Linked DNA regions of Archangium violaceum. The protein of the gene in region 1 interacts with the protein of each later gene in a pairwise test. Links are inferred from orthologs where the notes say so. Each region holds a gene or a part of one and is shown on either strand. Other genes may lie near its edges.

The links. Proteins that work in one complex are often made in the same cells at the same time.
Region 2: the proteins of rho (region 1) and yhbY interact in binary tests that used the Escherichia coli proteins (3 or more experiments, as listed by UniProt). The link is inferred for Archangium violaceum from one-to-one orthologs.

Annotation. Positions count from the first base shown.
Region 1 is NZ_CP069338.1:6,543,505-6,551,157, forward strand. Bases 2,626-5,622 are described here. They hold rho (transcription termination factor Rho), read left to right. Parts: upstream 2,626-3,311; coding sequence 3,312-4,934; downstream 4,935-5,622. Other genes in these bases: ligA (NAD-dependent DNA ligase LigA), read right to left, coding at 2,626-3,002; JQX13_RS28025 (hypothetical protein), read left to right, coding at 4,958-5,272; JQX13_RS28030 (AI-2E family transporter), read right to left, coding at 5,297-5,622. Also shown: JQX13_RS28005 (DUF3052 family protein), read right to left, coding at 230-679; JQX13_RS28010 (acylphosphatase), read right to left, coding at 676-960; more of ligA, read right to left, coding at 975-2,625; more of JQX13_RS28030, read right to left, coding at 5,623-6,481; JQX13_RS28035 (hypothetical protein), read right to left, coding at 6,514-6,972; JQX13_RS28040 (glutamine amidotransferase), read right to left, coding at 6,998-7,653. UniProt on the Escherichia coli protein: Facilitates transcription termination by a mechanism that involves Rho binding to the nascent RNA, activation of Rho's RNA-dependent ATPase activity, and release of the mRNA from the DNA template.
Region 2 is NZ_CP069338.1:5,589,253-5,596,825, forward strand. The notes cover bases 2,012-4,928. They hold yhbY (ribosome assembly RNA-binding protein YhbY), read right to left. Parts: upstream 3,657-4,928; coding sequence 3,366-3,656; downstream 2,012-3,365. Other genes in these bases: JQX13_RS23970 (hypothetical protein), read left to right, coding at 2,052-3,356; JQX13_RS55515 (J domain-containing protein), read right to left, coding at 3,711-4,928. Also shown: JQX13_RS23960 (PAS domain-containing sensor histidine kinase), read right to left, coding at 1-487; purF (amidophosphoribosyltransferase), read right to left, coding at 507-1,904; more of JQX13_RS55515, read right to left, coding at 4,929-6,314; JQX13_RS23985 (hypothetical protein), read right to left, coding at 6,396-7,199; JQX13_RS23990 (TSUP family transporter), read left to right, coding at 7,286-7,573.

The DNA.
Region 1 (7,653 bases):
TCGGAGCCCATCCGCGGGCGCCTTGGGGGGGCGACAGAGGCCCGGTGCAGCCGGCGCGCCCTGGTATGCCGGGAACGCACCCGTCTCAAAATCTAGAATCCATGGACCCCAAACGCCCCACCCCTGGTGGAACGTCCCGAGCCCAGAAAACGGCAAAAGGTTTTCACGCCTGATAAGACCTGTAAAGGCGAGACATGGAAAATGTCGGCCGTCTGTCAGCCTGCAGGGCCTAGGCCTGGGCCGTCGGAGCCCTTTTCCGGTTCTCCGGTTTGTCCAGCCGGCCGCCCCTCGGACGGCGGACCAGACGCAGGCCGGTCCAGGTGCTGTCGATGATGCAGATCTTGTTGTCCACCAGCCCGATGTCGAGCGCGGCCTGGCGGATGAAGTCCTCGGAGAGGGCCGTCTTGATGCCCTCGCCGCTGGGCCAGCACACCCAGATGCCCCCGGTCAGGGCCATGGCGCGCGAGAGGGCCGGCAGGCGCTGGACGAGCTCGTGGGCGTCCTGGGTGAAGAAGAGGATGACGTCCAGCCCCGTCTGGGCGGTGATGAGGAACTCCACCCCATCCGGCAGGGGATTGAGCCTCTGGACGAAGCCCCGGGGTGGGTTGATGACGGAGACCTTGCTGCCGGTCTTGATGCCGAGCATGGCCGGCAGAGAAGCCAGCGCGTAGGGAGTCATGAGCTGCGCTCCACGGTGAAGGTACTGAACTCCCCGCGCGCCTCCGAGTCGGCGCGCTCCACTTCCGTTACCCGGGCCTGGGTGGGGCCCCGGTGGCACCAGGCCACGAATGCATCCAGGGCCTCCGCCGTGCCCTCGGCCACCGCCTCCACGGAACCGTCCGAGAGGTTGCGCACCCATCCCGTCAGTCCGAGACGCAGGGCCTCGGTGCGGGCGCTCTCCCTGTAGAACACCCCTTGCACCTTGCCTCGAATCCGGAGGCTTGCTCGCCGCCTGTCCATGGTGCCTCGTCCCCTTACCCTCTGGCGTCCGTCTGGAGCAGCTGCAGGAAGGCCTGCTCGTCCAGGATTCTTACCCCGAGTTCCTGGGCCTTCTTCAGCTTGCTACCGGCGTCCTCGCCCGCCACCACCATGTCAGTCTTCCGCGAGACACTTCCAGACACCTTGCCCCCCCGGCGTTCGATTTCCTCCTTCGCCTGGTCGCGGCTCATCCCGCTCATGCCCCCGGTGAGCACCACCGTCTTGCCGGCGAAGACGCCCGTCTTCACGACGCGGGGCGCGGCCGGCGCGACTCCCGCGGCGAGCAGCGCGTCGATGGCCTCGCGGTTCTGCGGCTCGTGGAAGAAGGCGTGGATGACCTGGGCCATGGTGGGGCCCACGTCCTTGACGCGGGTGATGTCCTCGAGGCTGGCCTCGTAGAGCTGGCGCACGTCCGGGAAGGCCTCGGCGAGCGTCTTGGCGGTGGCCTCGCCCACGTGGCGGATGCCGAGCGCGTAGAGGAAGCGGGGCTGGGTGGTCTGCTTGGAGCGCTCGATGTTGGCGAGCAGGTTGTCGGCGCTCTTCTCGCCCATGCGCTCCAGCTCCAGGAGCTTGCCCCGGGTGAGGTGGTAGAGGTCCGCGAAGGTCTTCACCAGGCCCGTCTCCACCAGCTGGCCGGCCAGCTTCTCGCCCAGGCCGTCGATGTCCATGGCCGTGCGCGAGGCGAAGTGGCGCACCTTCTCCACCATCTGCGCGGGGCAGGTGGCGCCGGTGCAGCGGATGATGGCGCCCTCGTCGTCCTTCACGGCGGCCGCGTGGCAGACGGGGCACTCGGTGGGGAAGACGAAGGGCTGGGCATCCGCCGGCCGCTTGGACTCCACCACCTTCACGATTTCGGGGATGACGTCACCGGCGCGGCGGATGAAGACGGTGTCGCCCTTGCGCACGTCCTTGCGGCGCAGCTCGTCCTCGTTGTGCAGGGTGGCGCGGCTCACGGTGACGCCGCCCACCTTCACCGGCTTGAGGTGCGCCACCGGGGTGAGCGCGCCCGTACGGCCCACGTACACCTGGATGTCCTCGACGAGCGTCGCCTCCTCCTCGGGCGGGAACTTGTAGGCCACCGCCCAGCGCGGGCTCTTCGAAATCTGCCCCAGCCGCTGGCGCAGGTCCTCCTCGTCCACCTTCACCACCATGCCGTCCACCTCGAAGGGCAGGGCATGGCGGCCCTCGACGGACTTGCGGTACTGCTCGCGCACCCCCTCCACGCTCTCCACGCGTACGTACCGGTTCACCGGCAACCCGAGCGACTTGAGGTACTCGAGCTTCTCCGTGTGCGAGCCGAAGGCGGGTACTCCCTCGCCGGGCACGCACTCGTACAGATAGAGGGAGAGCGGGCGCGAGGCGGTGATGCGCGGGTCCAGCTGCCGCAGGCTGCCGGCGGCGGCGTTGCGCGGGTTGGCGAAGAGCGGCTCGCCCTCCTCCTCGCGCTTGTCGTTGAGCTTCTTGAAGTCCTTCTTGGAAATGAAGACCTCGCCCCGCACCTCGAGGCCGCCGGGCACTTCCACCCCGTTCTGGGGGAGCAGCTCCATGGGAAGGCTGCGGATGGTGCGAAGGTTGGCGCTGACGTCCTCGCCCTCGGTGCCGTCGCCGCGGGTGGCGCCCCGGGCGAAGCGTCCGTGCTCGAAGTGCAGGGTGATGGCCAGGCCGTCGAGCTTGGGCTCGCACACATAGGCGACCTGCGCGAGTCCTGTCTGGCGGCGGATCCGCTCGTCGAAATCGGAAAGCTCTTCGTCGTTGAAGACGTTTGCCAACGAGAGCATCGGGACGCGGTGGACCACCTTCTCGAACTTCTCGGCCGCGGCCCCGCCCACCCTTTGGGTCGGCGAGTCCACGGTGATGAGGTCCGGGTGGCGGGACTCCAGGTCCTGCAGCTCCCGCATGAGCCGGTCGTATTCCGCGTCGCTAACCTCCGGCGAGTCGAGCACGTAGTAACGGTAGTTGTGGTGGGCCAGCTCCTTGCGGAGCTGCTCGATTCGGGTGGCGTCGGCGGTCTTCGAGGCGTTCACGGATACGGGCTCGGCGGCTGGACTGGAAAATTCGGGGTGTCGGTTGCCTGGCTGGGCAGGTAGCGAGGATGCCTTGACAGCTCAGGAGGTGGTCAATAACCTCTTGCATCGGCTCATGAGGGCCGTTGTCGCACCCTCACGCGCCATCTCTTCCCAGTACAAGGTTCCATCACCCGCGAGGTCCCGGCAAGAAGGGATCCCGGGTGTCGCCCTGAGGGTGGTTCGCGTCCCGCGTACCCCACGGACATCTCCCACGACATTCCTGTGCGCGCCCCCCCGGCGCCCAACCAGCACCTCCCCCCTTCAATCATGGCCAAAGCCCGTTCCCCCAAAGAGAAGCTCCTGGATTCAGTCGTAGAAGTTGAAGAGAAGCCCAAGCGTCGGACGACGCGGGCCAAGGTCGTGGACCGGGACGACACCGAGAAGCCTTCGCGCCGCCGGGCGACGAGCCGTCGGGAAGAGGACACCGAGTCCGAGTCCGAGTCCCTCTCGGTCGCCGAGACGCCGCGCCCGGTGCTGACGCCGCTCCCCTCTCATCCCGTGAGAGATGAAGAGTACCAGGAGGTCCGCGCGCACGAGGCGCACGAGGAGCCCTCCGCTCCCGAGCCCTCCGCTCCCGAGCCCTCCGAGGCGCCCGTGGTCACCGAGGTGACGCGCGATGGCGCTCCCATGCAGGTCATCAAGCTCAATGACCTGAAGCGGATGAAGATCACCGACCTGGCGAAGATGGCCCACGACTTCGGTGTCGAGGGCTACCAGGGCCTGAAGAAGCAGGATCTCATCTTCTCGCTGCTGTCGGGCATCGCGGACAAGAAGTTCGAGGTGCACGCCGAGGGCGTGATGGAGCTGCTCAGCGACGGCTTCGGCTTCCTGCGCAGCGCGGACAGCGACTACCAGCCGAGCCCGGACGACATCTACGTGTCGCCGTCGCAGGTGCGCCGCTTCAACCTGCGCCCGGGCGACACGGTGACGGGCCCCATCCGCCAGCCGCGCGAGGGCGAGCGCTTCTTCGCGCTGCAGAAGGTGGACAAGGTCAACTTCGCGGACCCGCTGTCCGAGGCCACGCGCGAGCGCATCCTCTTCGACAACCTCACGCCGCTCTATCCGACCCGCAAGCTCAAGCTGGAGCACGAGGGCTCGGAGATGACGACGCGCATCATCGACCTGTTCTGCCCCATCGGCCTGGGCCAGCGCTGCCTCATCGTGGCGCCTCCGAAGGCCGGTAAGACGGTGCTGCTGCAGAACATCGCGCACGCCATCTCGAAGAACCACCCGGACGTCTACCTCATCGTGCTGCTCGTGGACGAGCGCCCCGAGGAAGTGACGGACATGGAGCGCAACGTGCGCGGCGAGGTGGTGAGCTCCACCTTCGACGAGCCGGCCACGCGTCACGTGCAGGTGGCGGAGATGGTCATCGACAAGGCCAAGCGCCTGGTCGAGCAGAAGTACGACGTGTGCATCCTCCTGGACTCCATCACCCGTCTGGCGCGCGCCTACAACACGGTGGTGCCGGCCTCGGGCAAGATTCTGTCCGGTGGTGTGGACGCCAACGCGCTGCACAAGCCCAAGCGCTTCTTCGGCGCCGCGCGCAACATCGAGGAGGGTGGCAGCCTCACCATCATCGGCACCGCGCTCATCGACACCGGCAGCCGCATGGACGAGGTCATCTTCGAGGAGTTCAAGGGCACCGGTAACTCGGAAATCGTCCTGGACCGCAAGTTGATGGAGAAGCGCATCTTCCCGACGCTCGACATCAACAAGTCCGGTACGCGCAAGGAGGAGCTGCTGCTGCCCCCGGCGGACCTCATCCGCATCACCGCGCTTCGTCAGGTACTGCACCCGTTCACGCCGATCGACGCGATGGAATTCGTGCTCAAGCATATGCGTCCGACCGCGTCGAACGCCGAATTCCTCGGCTCGATGAACCGGTAGGACCGGTAGGGGAGCATCGACCCATGCGCCGCACCCGCTCTGCTTCACTCGCCGCCCTCGTCGTGGGGGCGGTGCTCGCGATGACCACCGGGTGCGGCCCGGTCGAACCGGACTTCGGTGACAGCCCGGCACCGTTGTCCAACCGCATCTGCTACACGGACGCGGATTGCACGGGCAACGACTGCTGCGGCCTGGGCACCAACCCCACCCACGTGGAGGACGGGCCCGACTGCAGCGCCGTGCGGTGCCCGGGGACCTGCCCGCAGAATGGGCTCGACTGCGGGCGCTGCTACGTCTTCTGCCGGGACTCGCGCTGCGAGGCCGCCTGCCAGGGCTGAGCCCGCGCCTTCTCCTCCGGCTGCCTACTTCGGCTGCTCCAGCTTCACCTCGCCCAGCGTGGGCTGGGCCTTGATGCGGGCGTAGTCGAAGCAGGCCACCACGAGGGAGGCCACCGGCACCGCGAAGAGCGCGCCCACCAGGCCGAACATCTTCTCCCCGGCGATCAGGCTGAAGGCCACGATGACCGGGTGGATGCGCGCCGCCGAGCCCATGATCTTCGGGTTGAGGAAGTACGCCTCCAGCGCGTGGATGCCGATGATCCACAGCAGGATGGCGAAGCCCTTCTGGAAGCCGTCCGCCAGCGCGATGAGCACGATGGGCACCGAGCTGAGGATGGTGCCGAAGATGGGGATGAGGCTGAAGACCGTGGCCACCGTGGCCAGCAGGAAGGCGAACTTCACCCCGAACAGCAGCAGCCCCACGAAGGTGAGCGCGCCGTTGACGAGGCAGATCGTCACCTGGCCGCGCACCACGCCGGACAGCGAGCGGTCGATGCGCTCGAGCAGCAGCTGCGCGTCGTTGCCGTACTCGACCGGCACCAGGCTGGTGAAGTAGCGCACGATGGCGTGCGCATCGATGGAGAAGAACGCCGCCACCATCAGGATGAAGAACATCATGAACACGCCGGCGAGCACCGACGTGATGATGTTGCGCGACACGGTGACGATGTCGCCCATGTGCTCGCGCGTGAGGGCCGTCAGGCTCGCGGCGATGTCCTGGATCGTCTTCTCCAGATCCAACGACAGGCCCGAGGTGGGCACGCCGTTGCGGATGTCCTCGGACGTGGCGATGGCCACCGGGATGCCGTTGGCGCGCAGCCAGTCCTCGGCGCGGTCGGCGAGCACGTGCACGCGCTCGGGCGTGAGCGAGTTGAGGAACGTCACCCCATCCCGGCTGATGCGGGCCAGCTCGCTGTAGAGCTGCGGCACCATGGCGATGAAGAACAGGTACACCGCCAGGAAGAAGAGGGCGTAGATGAGCAGGATGCCCACCCAGCGCGGGATGTTCCTACCTCGAACCTGGACGCGGGTGATGCGCGTCACCAGCGGGTGCACCAGGTAGGCGATCAGCGCGGCGCTCGCGAAGGGCAGCAGCACCGAGTGGAACAGGGCCAGGATGACGGCGACGGTCAGCCATAGCCCCGCGAGGATGTAGAGACGCTTGCGGCGTTGTTCCGCCGGAATTTCGAGCTCGTGGGGCTGGAGCATGGCGCGGCTTATGGCAGAGGGACCGTTCGGTCTCAAGAGAAGGGCGTCTGGAGTACCCGCATGCGGGCCTCCAGTCGGTCGAGGCATTGCAACATGAGCCGGCGGTTCACGCGACCCTCCGTGGACTCACCCAGGCCCAGCATCTGGTCGACGAGCCACCGGTTCAGGAAGAGCAGGGTGAGCCGGTCCGTCGGTGCCAGGCCCCGCTCCAGGTAGCGCTTGTTGCGCATGTAGTCGTCGTAGGCGTCGTGCTCCCGGGCCAGCTCCCAGCGCGACAGCCGCAGCGCCTCGTCATACACGGCGCGGGCCGGGCGCGGGGTCGGCTCGGTGAAGAGGGGGGCGAACTGTCCTCCCACCTCGAGATCGATCTCCTGCACGGGCGGCGGCCACTGCTGGAGATCCTTCGCCAGCAGCTTCGCCACCTCCTCCAGCAGGTGATCGATGAGCGGGACGGGCTTCGTCTCGAAGAGGTAGTCCCAACGCGAGGCCATGGTGACTACCTACCCCAGCCCCGCCTCAGGTGAAACGCTCCACGAAGTTCCGCAGGATGCGTTGCCCGGCGGGCGAGGGAGCAATCCCCGCCAGGAGCCGGGGAACCCTCTCCCCGGGGGCGTGGCCCCTGCGGATTGCTTCGTCCTCCAACTTTTCGGATCGGGCGAGAATGAGGGCGCGCATGGCGGCCGGGTGGACCTCGGGGTGGAACTGCACACCCCGGATGTGGGGCCCGAAGGCGAGTGCCTGCACGGCGGAGTGCGCGTTGCCCGCGAGCACGGTCGCGTGGGGCGGGGACTCCTGGACGCTGTCCTCGTGGGTGGCCTGGATGGTGAACCGCTCGGGCAATCCATGAAAGAGCGGATCCTCGCGTCCCGCCTCGCTCAGGGTGACCTGGACGGAGCCGATCTCCCGCCCCTGGGTGTTGCGCACCACACGCGCCCCGTGGGCATGCGCGAGCAGTTGGTGCCCGAAGCACACCCCGAGCACCGGCACGCCCCGGGCCGCCGCGCCCAGCATGAAGTCCGCGGCGCGCTCCATCCACGGCTCCCACTGCGTCACCGACGCGGGGGAGCCGGTCATCATCACCGCGTCGTAGCCCGAGGCGCTGTCCGGTAGCCGGGCACCCCGGTGCACGTGGAGGATGTCGAACCGGCAGCCGTCCGGCCCCAGCGACTCGA
Region 2 (7,573 bases), 950 kb from region 1 along the record:
CGAAGGTGGACGAACCGGGATGGAGTGCGTCCACGGAGGCGGTCTGCTGGTTCAGCGCGCGCTGGAACCAGGGGCGGTCACGCAGGGAGCCGCCGGCATCGAGCAGCTGGGGTGGCTCGCTCCAGCGGGGCTTCCCCGTGGCATCCAGCAGGACGACTCCCTGACGGAAGATGCCGGTTTCCGGGGAGGTGAGGTCCAGCATGTCCTCCGTGGCCCGCTCCTCCTGCATCTCGGGACCGAGACCCAGGGAGACCCGCTCGAGCTCGGACTTGAGCAGCTTCAGGTGCAGGCCGATCGCATCGGAGTACACGCGCGATTCGCGATTGAGACGGTCCTGGAACTGGCTGTGCGCTTCGTGGACGTCGCTGCGGTAGGAGAGCAGCGGTCCGGCGATGGCGACCAGTCCGAGCAGCAGGAGGCCCGCGAGCACGGAGCGAGCGAACTGTCGCTCCGCGCGCAGGTGCTCGGGCTGGGAGGCGTTCTCCATCGCCGGGAGGGGAGGCGCCTCAGGCGATGATGGCGAGCTTCGGAGCGGACTCCGCCGGCGGGGCGCTCGTGTTGAGGTCGCCCGTCAGGTACTTGCCGGAGAAGCAGGCCGTGCAGAAGGTGGCGCGCTCCCGGTCTCCCACCGCGGTGCCCAGGCCTTCCTGGGAGATGTAGCCCAGCGAGTCCGCCGTCACGTAACGGGCGATCTCCTCCACGCTGTGGCTGGAGGCGATGAGCTCCTGCCGGCTCGGCGTGTCGATGCCGTAGTAGCAGGGCCACTGCGTGGGCGGCGAGGAGATGCGCAGGTGCACCTCCACCGCGCCCGCGGCCTTGAGCATCTTCACGATCTTCCGGCTGGTGGTGCCGCGCACGATGGAGTCGTCCACCACCACCACGCGCTTGCCCTTGAGCACCTGGCGCACCGCCGACAGCTTCAGCTTCACGCCGAAGTGGCGGATGGACTGCTGGGGCTCGATGAAGGTGCGGCCCACGTAGTGGCTGCGGATGAGGCCCACGTCGTAGGGAATCCCGCTCGCCTGGGCGTAGCCGATGGCCGCGGGCACGCCCGAGTCCGGCACCGCGATGACCAGGTCCGCTCCGGGCGCCGGCTGCTCCTTCGCCAGCTGCCGCCCCAGCTCCTTGCGCGTCTCGTACACGCTCGTGCCGAACAGCACCGAGTCCGGCTTGGCGAAGTACACGTGCTCGAAGATGCACCGGCCCAGCCGCGTGGGCTGGAAGGGCTGGCTGGAGCGCAGGCCCGTCTCGTCGATGACCACCATCTCGCCGGCCTCGAGCTCGCGGATGAACTCCGCCTCGATGAGATCCAGCGCCGTCGTCTCGCTGGCCAGCACCCAGCTGTTCTTCAGCTTGCCGAGCACCAGCGGGCGGAAGCCGTAGGGGTCTCTCGCCGCCACCAGCTTGTTCTCGGTGAGGAAGAGGATGCTGTAGGCCCCCTTCACCTTGGTGAGCGCCTCGACGACCTTCTGCTCGAAGGTGGGCTGCTTGGAGCGGGCGATGAAGTGGACGATGACCTCGGTGTCCGCGTCCGACTGGAAGATGGCTCCGTCGGCCTCGAGCGCGGTGCGCAGCTCCTGCGCGTTGACGAGGTTGCCGTTGTGGGCCACGGCCATGTGGCCGCCCACGTACTCCACCGAGAGGGGCTGGGCGTTCTTGAGCTGGCTGCCGCCCGCCGTGGAGTAGCGCACGTGGCCGATGGCCGCGGCGCCCGGCAGCTTCTCGAGCACGGGCGCGGTGAAGATGTCCGCGACGAGGCCCATCTCCCGGTGGGCGCGAAGGCTATGCCCATCCGATGCGACGATGCCCGCGGACTCCTGCCCGCGGTGCTGCAGCGCGTGCAGGCCGAGATACGTCAGGTTGGAGGCCTCTGGGTGACCGACAATTCCGAAGATCCCACACATGGCGCGTGCCTTATCCCCTTCGAGGTCCGAACGGAACTGGAGAACGGTTGCCTTGTTCGTGGGTATTCCGCCGGCTGATGTCTCCAGGAGGTAACCGGCCGTCCAGGCCCCCGGAATTCCCCGGTTGGAGGTAGGCTTCCATCCCGCATGTCTTCCCGGCGGCGGCGACTGCTGCCCTCCCTGCTACCCCTCGTGCTCCTGACCATCGGATCGGCGTACGCGCTCGCGTCCTGGAACTGGTGTGGCCGGTGGACCGAGCGGGAGCCCGTGGTGCTCGGGGAGGTCCACGCCGAGGGCCCCTTGAAGGCCGGGGCGGCGAGGGTGCCCCTGATTCCCCCCTTTCCGGTGGTGGTGGCGGGCTATGGGCCTCCTCGACCGGAGGCCAGCCGGGCGGACCCCATGCCCCAGGCGCGGGCCGTGGTGCTGTCCTCGGGGGACGTGAAGGTGGGGCTGGTGTCGCTGGAGCTGCTGCTGGTGCCCGACGAGCTCGTGGCCGAGGTGCGTGAACGGACCGCCGGCCTGGGGCTCCAGGGGGTGGTGGTGACGGCCGCGCACCCGCACTCGTCCTTCGGGGGATACGACACACGGATGGTGTCGCAGCTCGCGGGCACCGGCCGCTTCCGCAAGGACGCGCGGGAGGCGGCGGTGGTGGGTGCCACCGAGGCGCTGCGTCAGGCCGCGGCGCGGCTCACCGAGGTCTCCCTGGAGGTGGGCGAGGCGCGGGAGGGCGCGCTGGTACGTTCGCGCGCGGGCGGCGAGCTTCCGGATGGGGCGCTGACCCGCGCGGTGCTTCGAGGCGCGGAGGGACCCGTGGCGGAACTGCTGATCTTCGCCGCGCACCCCACGATCCTCCCGAGGGACCGGGCCCTGGTGGACACGGACTGGCCAGGGCGTCTGAGCCAGCTGCGCGAGGAGCAGGGTGGGGTGACGTTGGTGCTACAGGGGACGGTGGGCAACGTCTCGGTGTCCTACGGCGATGGCGAGGGCGCGGAGCGGGCGCTGTCCTTCGCGCGTGCGGTGTCGAAGCTGGCCGAGCAGGCGGTGCCGGTGGCGGCCGGGAGCTCGAGGCTGGCCTTCGCGCGGGTGGACGTGGCGCTGCCGAGGCCGGACGCCTCGCGGCTGGTGCCGTCGTTCTCGCGGGCGGCGGGGGACAACTTCCTGTGCGCGTCGTCCTCGCGGACGTCGGAGATGGGCGCGCTGGTGTTGGGGCCCCTGGAGCTGCTGCTGGTGCCGGGCGAGCCCACGGTGGGCGCGGGGGCCGAGCTGGTGCGGCGCACGGGCGCCACGGGGGTGCTGGGGCTGGCGGACGGCTACCTGGGCTACGTGGAGACCGCCGAGAAGGTGGAGACGAACCAGGGCGAGGCCCGTCACCAGTACTTCGGCCCCGTGCTGCTGGAGCGCCTGGGCGCGGGGGCCGACCTGGCCGCCCGGGCCGCGGGTTTCACACCCTGAGGGCGCCGCTCAGAGATCGTCGAACTCCGAGTCCTCTTCCCGCTTCTTGAAGAGCAGGGCGGTGCGGCCCAGGAGCTGGACCAGTTCGGCGTTGGTGCCCTGGGAGAGCTTCTCGGCGGCCTCGTGACGGTCCTCCGGGCCCTCGTTGATCTTCACCTTGATGAGCTCGTGATCCTGGAGCGCCTGCTCGACTGCGGCGATGACGCCCTCGGTGACGCCCGACTGGCCCACGATGACGACTGGCTCCAGGTGGTGTCCCAGCGCGCGGAGCTGGCGGCGCTGTTTTCCGGTCAACGGCAAGGGACTTCTCCTCGTGTATGGGGGAGCACGTGGCGCGCTCCCGGCTCGCGCACCCTACTTCTTTTGCTGGGCCATGCGGATCTCCCGCTGCGCGTCGATGTGATTTGGCTGAACCTCCACCGTCTTCTGGAAGTGCTTCAGCGCGCCGCTGTTGTCGCCGCACAGCTTGGCGATGACACCCAGGAAGTAGTGCGCGGAGGCGACCTTCTCGTTCTTCTTCAGACAGTGTTGGATGTCGCGGTAGGCCTCGTTGTAGCCCGTCTTCTTGTCCTCGAAGGTGAAGAAGCGGGTGTAGCCGCGCCAGGCGAAGAACTCGGGCTCCTCGGGGTTGAGCGCGATGGCCTCGTCGAGCAGCCTGGCCGCCTCGGCGAACTTCCGGGCCTTGATGTAGATGCCCGCCTTGCGGAAGAGCTCCTCGCTCTTGAGGATGGACTCGATGTCCACCTGGGCCTCGCCGCTGCCGCCGTTCTTGAGCTCCTCGATGTACGCGGCGCGGCTCTTGTCGTCCGAGAGCGTGCGGTAGGCATCCCCGATATACGCGAAGATGTCGGCCTTGAGCTTCTCCATCTCCGGAGGCGCGCCTGGAGGCAGCGTGTCCGGGTGGTACTGCTTGGCCAGCTTGAAGTAGGCGATCTTCACCGCCGGGCCGTTGGTGTCGGCACCCAGGCCCAGGCGCTCGAAGTGGTTCTGCTCCTTGAGCTTCGCGGCCAGCTCCCGGAGCGCGGGGAGCTCGTTGGAGCCTGGAGCGGAGCCCGGGGCAGCGGCGGCGGGAGCAGGGGCCTGGGCTGCTGGGGCGGGCGTGGCGGGTTTCGCGGCCGGAGCCGCGGTGGGCGCGGGAGCCGCCGGACGAGGCGCCTGCGGTGCGGCGGCGCTCGGAGGCGTGGCCGGTTTCGCGGCGGGGGCCTGGGCGATACCCGGCTGTGTTCCCGGGCGGGCGGCGGCAGCGGCTTGGGGCGCGGCGGCGGGAGGTGTCGCGGGTTTCGCGGCGGGGGCCTGGGGCGTGGCACCGGCCTGGGCGACACCCGGCTGTGTACCCGGGCGGGCGGCGGGAGCGGCCTGGGGCGTGGCCGGTTTCGCGGCGGCCTGGGGGGCCGCGCGCACGGCGGCGAAGGACACTCCCTCGAGCTCCTTGAGGAGGAACACGAGCCGCAGCAGGTGATCGGCGTCCTGGGGAAGGTCGTTGAGGAGCTGTCCGGCCGAGCGCACCCCGTCGATGAGGGCGAGCACGCGCACCTCGTGAGGGGTGAGCCGCAGGTCTCCGGTGGCCACGCGGCCCTGGGACTTCATCACCGGCAGGTTCAACACGGGCTGCAACCGTCGCCGGAGGTCCGCGCTGGGGATGCGGCGGATGAGCTCACTGAGCACCGCCCACTTGTTGCCGAGGGGCATCGCCCTGGCGGCGGGCAGGTCCTTCGCCTCGAAGGTGAAGGAGCCGGATTCGGCGCGCAGTCCCTTGAGGAGGATGCTCTGGGCGCGCTGCGCGAGCTGGGTGAAGGCGGTGGCGGGCTGGAGGAGTCCGAGCCCGAAGAGCGCCGCGAGCACCTCTCCGCCGAAGCGGCCCCGAGCGGCCTCGGCCTGCTGGAGTTGCTCCGGGGTGACGAGCTTCGACTGCACGAGCCAGGTGCCGAGCGCGTCCCCGGGGAGGGAGGAGTCGATGAACTCGGGGTTGCCCTTGCGGAAGTGGATGCTGACGGTGCAGTCGGCCAGGGTGAGCGTGAGCAGACCCGTGTGGTTGCCGGCGGCGATGAGCCCGTAGAGGCGCACGGGGGAGTGCGTCTCGAGCTGCCCGCTGGCGGGGGGCAGCTGCTCCGGGCCCGGCGCGGGGGTCGCGGCGGAGGCGGGCGCGGCCGTGGGAGCGGGTTGCGCGGGAGCTCCCGGCGCGGCGGGGCGTGCGGCGGCACCCGGCGGAGTTCCCGGAGGAGCGGGGTGGGGCGCGGCACCGGGAGCGGCGGGGCGCTGGGCGGCGGCGGGGGCTGGCGTCCCAGGCATGCCGGGCCCGGGCGTCACGGCGGGAGGCGGGCGGGCGGCATTCGCGGGAGCGGCACCCGCGGGAGCGCCAGGAACCGTGGCACCCGCGGTCGGTGCGGCGGGCCGGGCACCTGGGGCCGCGGCGGGCGCACCGGGCCGGGCGGCGGTGGGGGCACCGGGGTTGGCCACGGGCACACCCGCCCCTGGCACAGGGGGTCGCGTGACGGCACCCGGTTTGGCGACGGGCAGACCCACTCCCGGTACAGGCGCTCGGGTGACGGCGGCACCCGGGCCCGCCACGGGCACTCCTGCTCCGGGCACGGGAGGCCGGGTGACGGCACCGGGGCCGCGAGGCATGGCTCCAGGGCCCGCGGAGGGCGCTGTCCCCGGCGCGGGCGCCGCGGGAGGCCTGCCCGGTTGAGGACCGGGGGGCATGGCTCCAGCGGGTGGTGTGGCCGGAGCACTCGGGCCGGGGGGGACGACGTCGCCCCACATCTCGCGCGGGAAGGCATCGCGGATGTGCGGGAAGCGACCGGGGAAGGCGAAGTTGATGCCGTCCTCGGAGACCTGGAGCCGACCCTGGATGGCGCCGTTATCGATGAGCAGCTCGATGGTCGGCAGGGCCAGTGGGCCCCAGATGGCCCCCTGCTCGTTACGCACGAAGTATTGCCGGACGTCTCCCTCCGCCATCTCGGATGTCGCTCCTTGTATGCGTCCTCACCCTACCCCCGTCTCAGGATGAGGGAAAGCAAGCTGCCCGGCGCGGCGCTGTCAGGGGGTTTCCAGGGAGGCCAGCCCGAGGATGCTCAGGCAGGCCGGGTTCGCGTCCTGGGTGCTCGGCGGGTCGAAGCAGTGGACCTCGGTGTCGAACACCTTGCACATCCCCTTCGGGGTGGCGGCGCAGGCCACCTTGGAATAGGCCTTGGTGCAGCCGTAGCCGCACACGGGCTGGCCGTCGCTGAGCTGGCACTGAAGGGGTGGCAGGGACTTGCCCCAGGAGCAGAAGGCCTGGGCGGGCGGGTCGAAGCAGTCCAGCCGCATGCCATCGCTCTTGCAGATGCCCTGGGGCGTCTTGCTGCAGGCCACCTTTCCGGCGCCGAGGGTGCACTTGTAACCACAGGCGACGTCCGTGCCGTAGCCCCGGCACTCGGAGCGAGGCGTCTCGCGGCCATAGACGGCGTACACCTCGGGGGGCGGATCGAAGCAGACGAGCTCGTCGTTGCGGCCGGTGCAGATGCCCGCCGGGGTGCGCGCGCACTTCACCTTGCCGAACTGCGTGGCGCACTGGTAGCCGCAGGCCACCTGTCCGTCGATGGCCTTGCACTCGGGAGGGGGCAGCGCGTCACCGTAGATGCGGACGATGTAGGCGGGTGGGTCGAAGCAGATGGCCTGGCCGTCGATGACCTGGCAGGAGCCCTGGGGCGTCTGCGCGCACCGCACGCGCTGTCCGTCCGACTTGCATTGGTAGCCGCACGCCACCTGCCCGTCGATGGATCGGCAGGTGGGACCTTTCGGGTCAGGGGGCGCGGCGGACAGCAGCGCGAGGGTCATCACGGAAACGAGAGACGCGAGCACGATGGGACCTCGGCGGGGGACGTGTCCCCGAATTGACGCCCAGAGTCGGCGCGCGCGCAAGCTTTGGACATGGTAGGTGCCCGCTCGTGGAAGTGACTTCGCTCGAAATCGTCCTGTTGTGTGTCGCGGCCCTGACGGCCGGTGTGGTGGATGCCATTGCAGGAGGAGGAGGGCTCGTCACGCTGCCCGCCTTGCTGGCGACCGGCCTGCCGACGCACGTGGTGCTGGGCACCAACAAGGGCCAGTCCGTGTTCGGCGCGTTCGCGGCGCTGGTGCGCTTCTGGCGGGCGGGACTGCTGAGCGGGAAGCTCGCGGCCATCACCTTTCCGCTGGGGTTGGTGGGATCGTTCATCGGCGCGGCGCTGGTGCTGCTG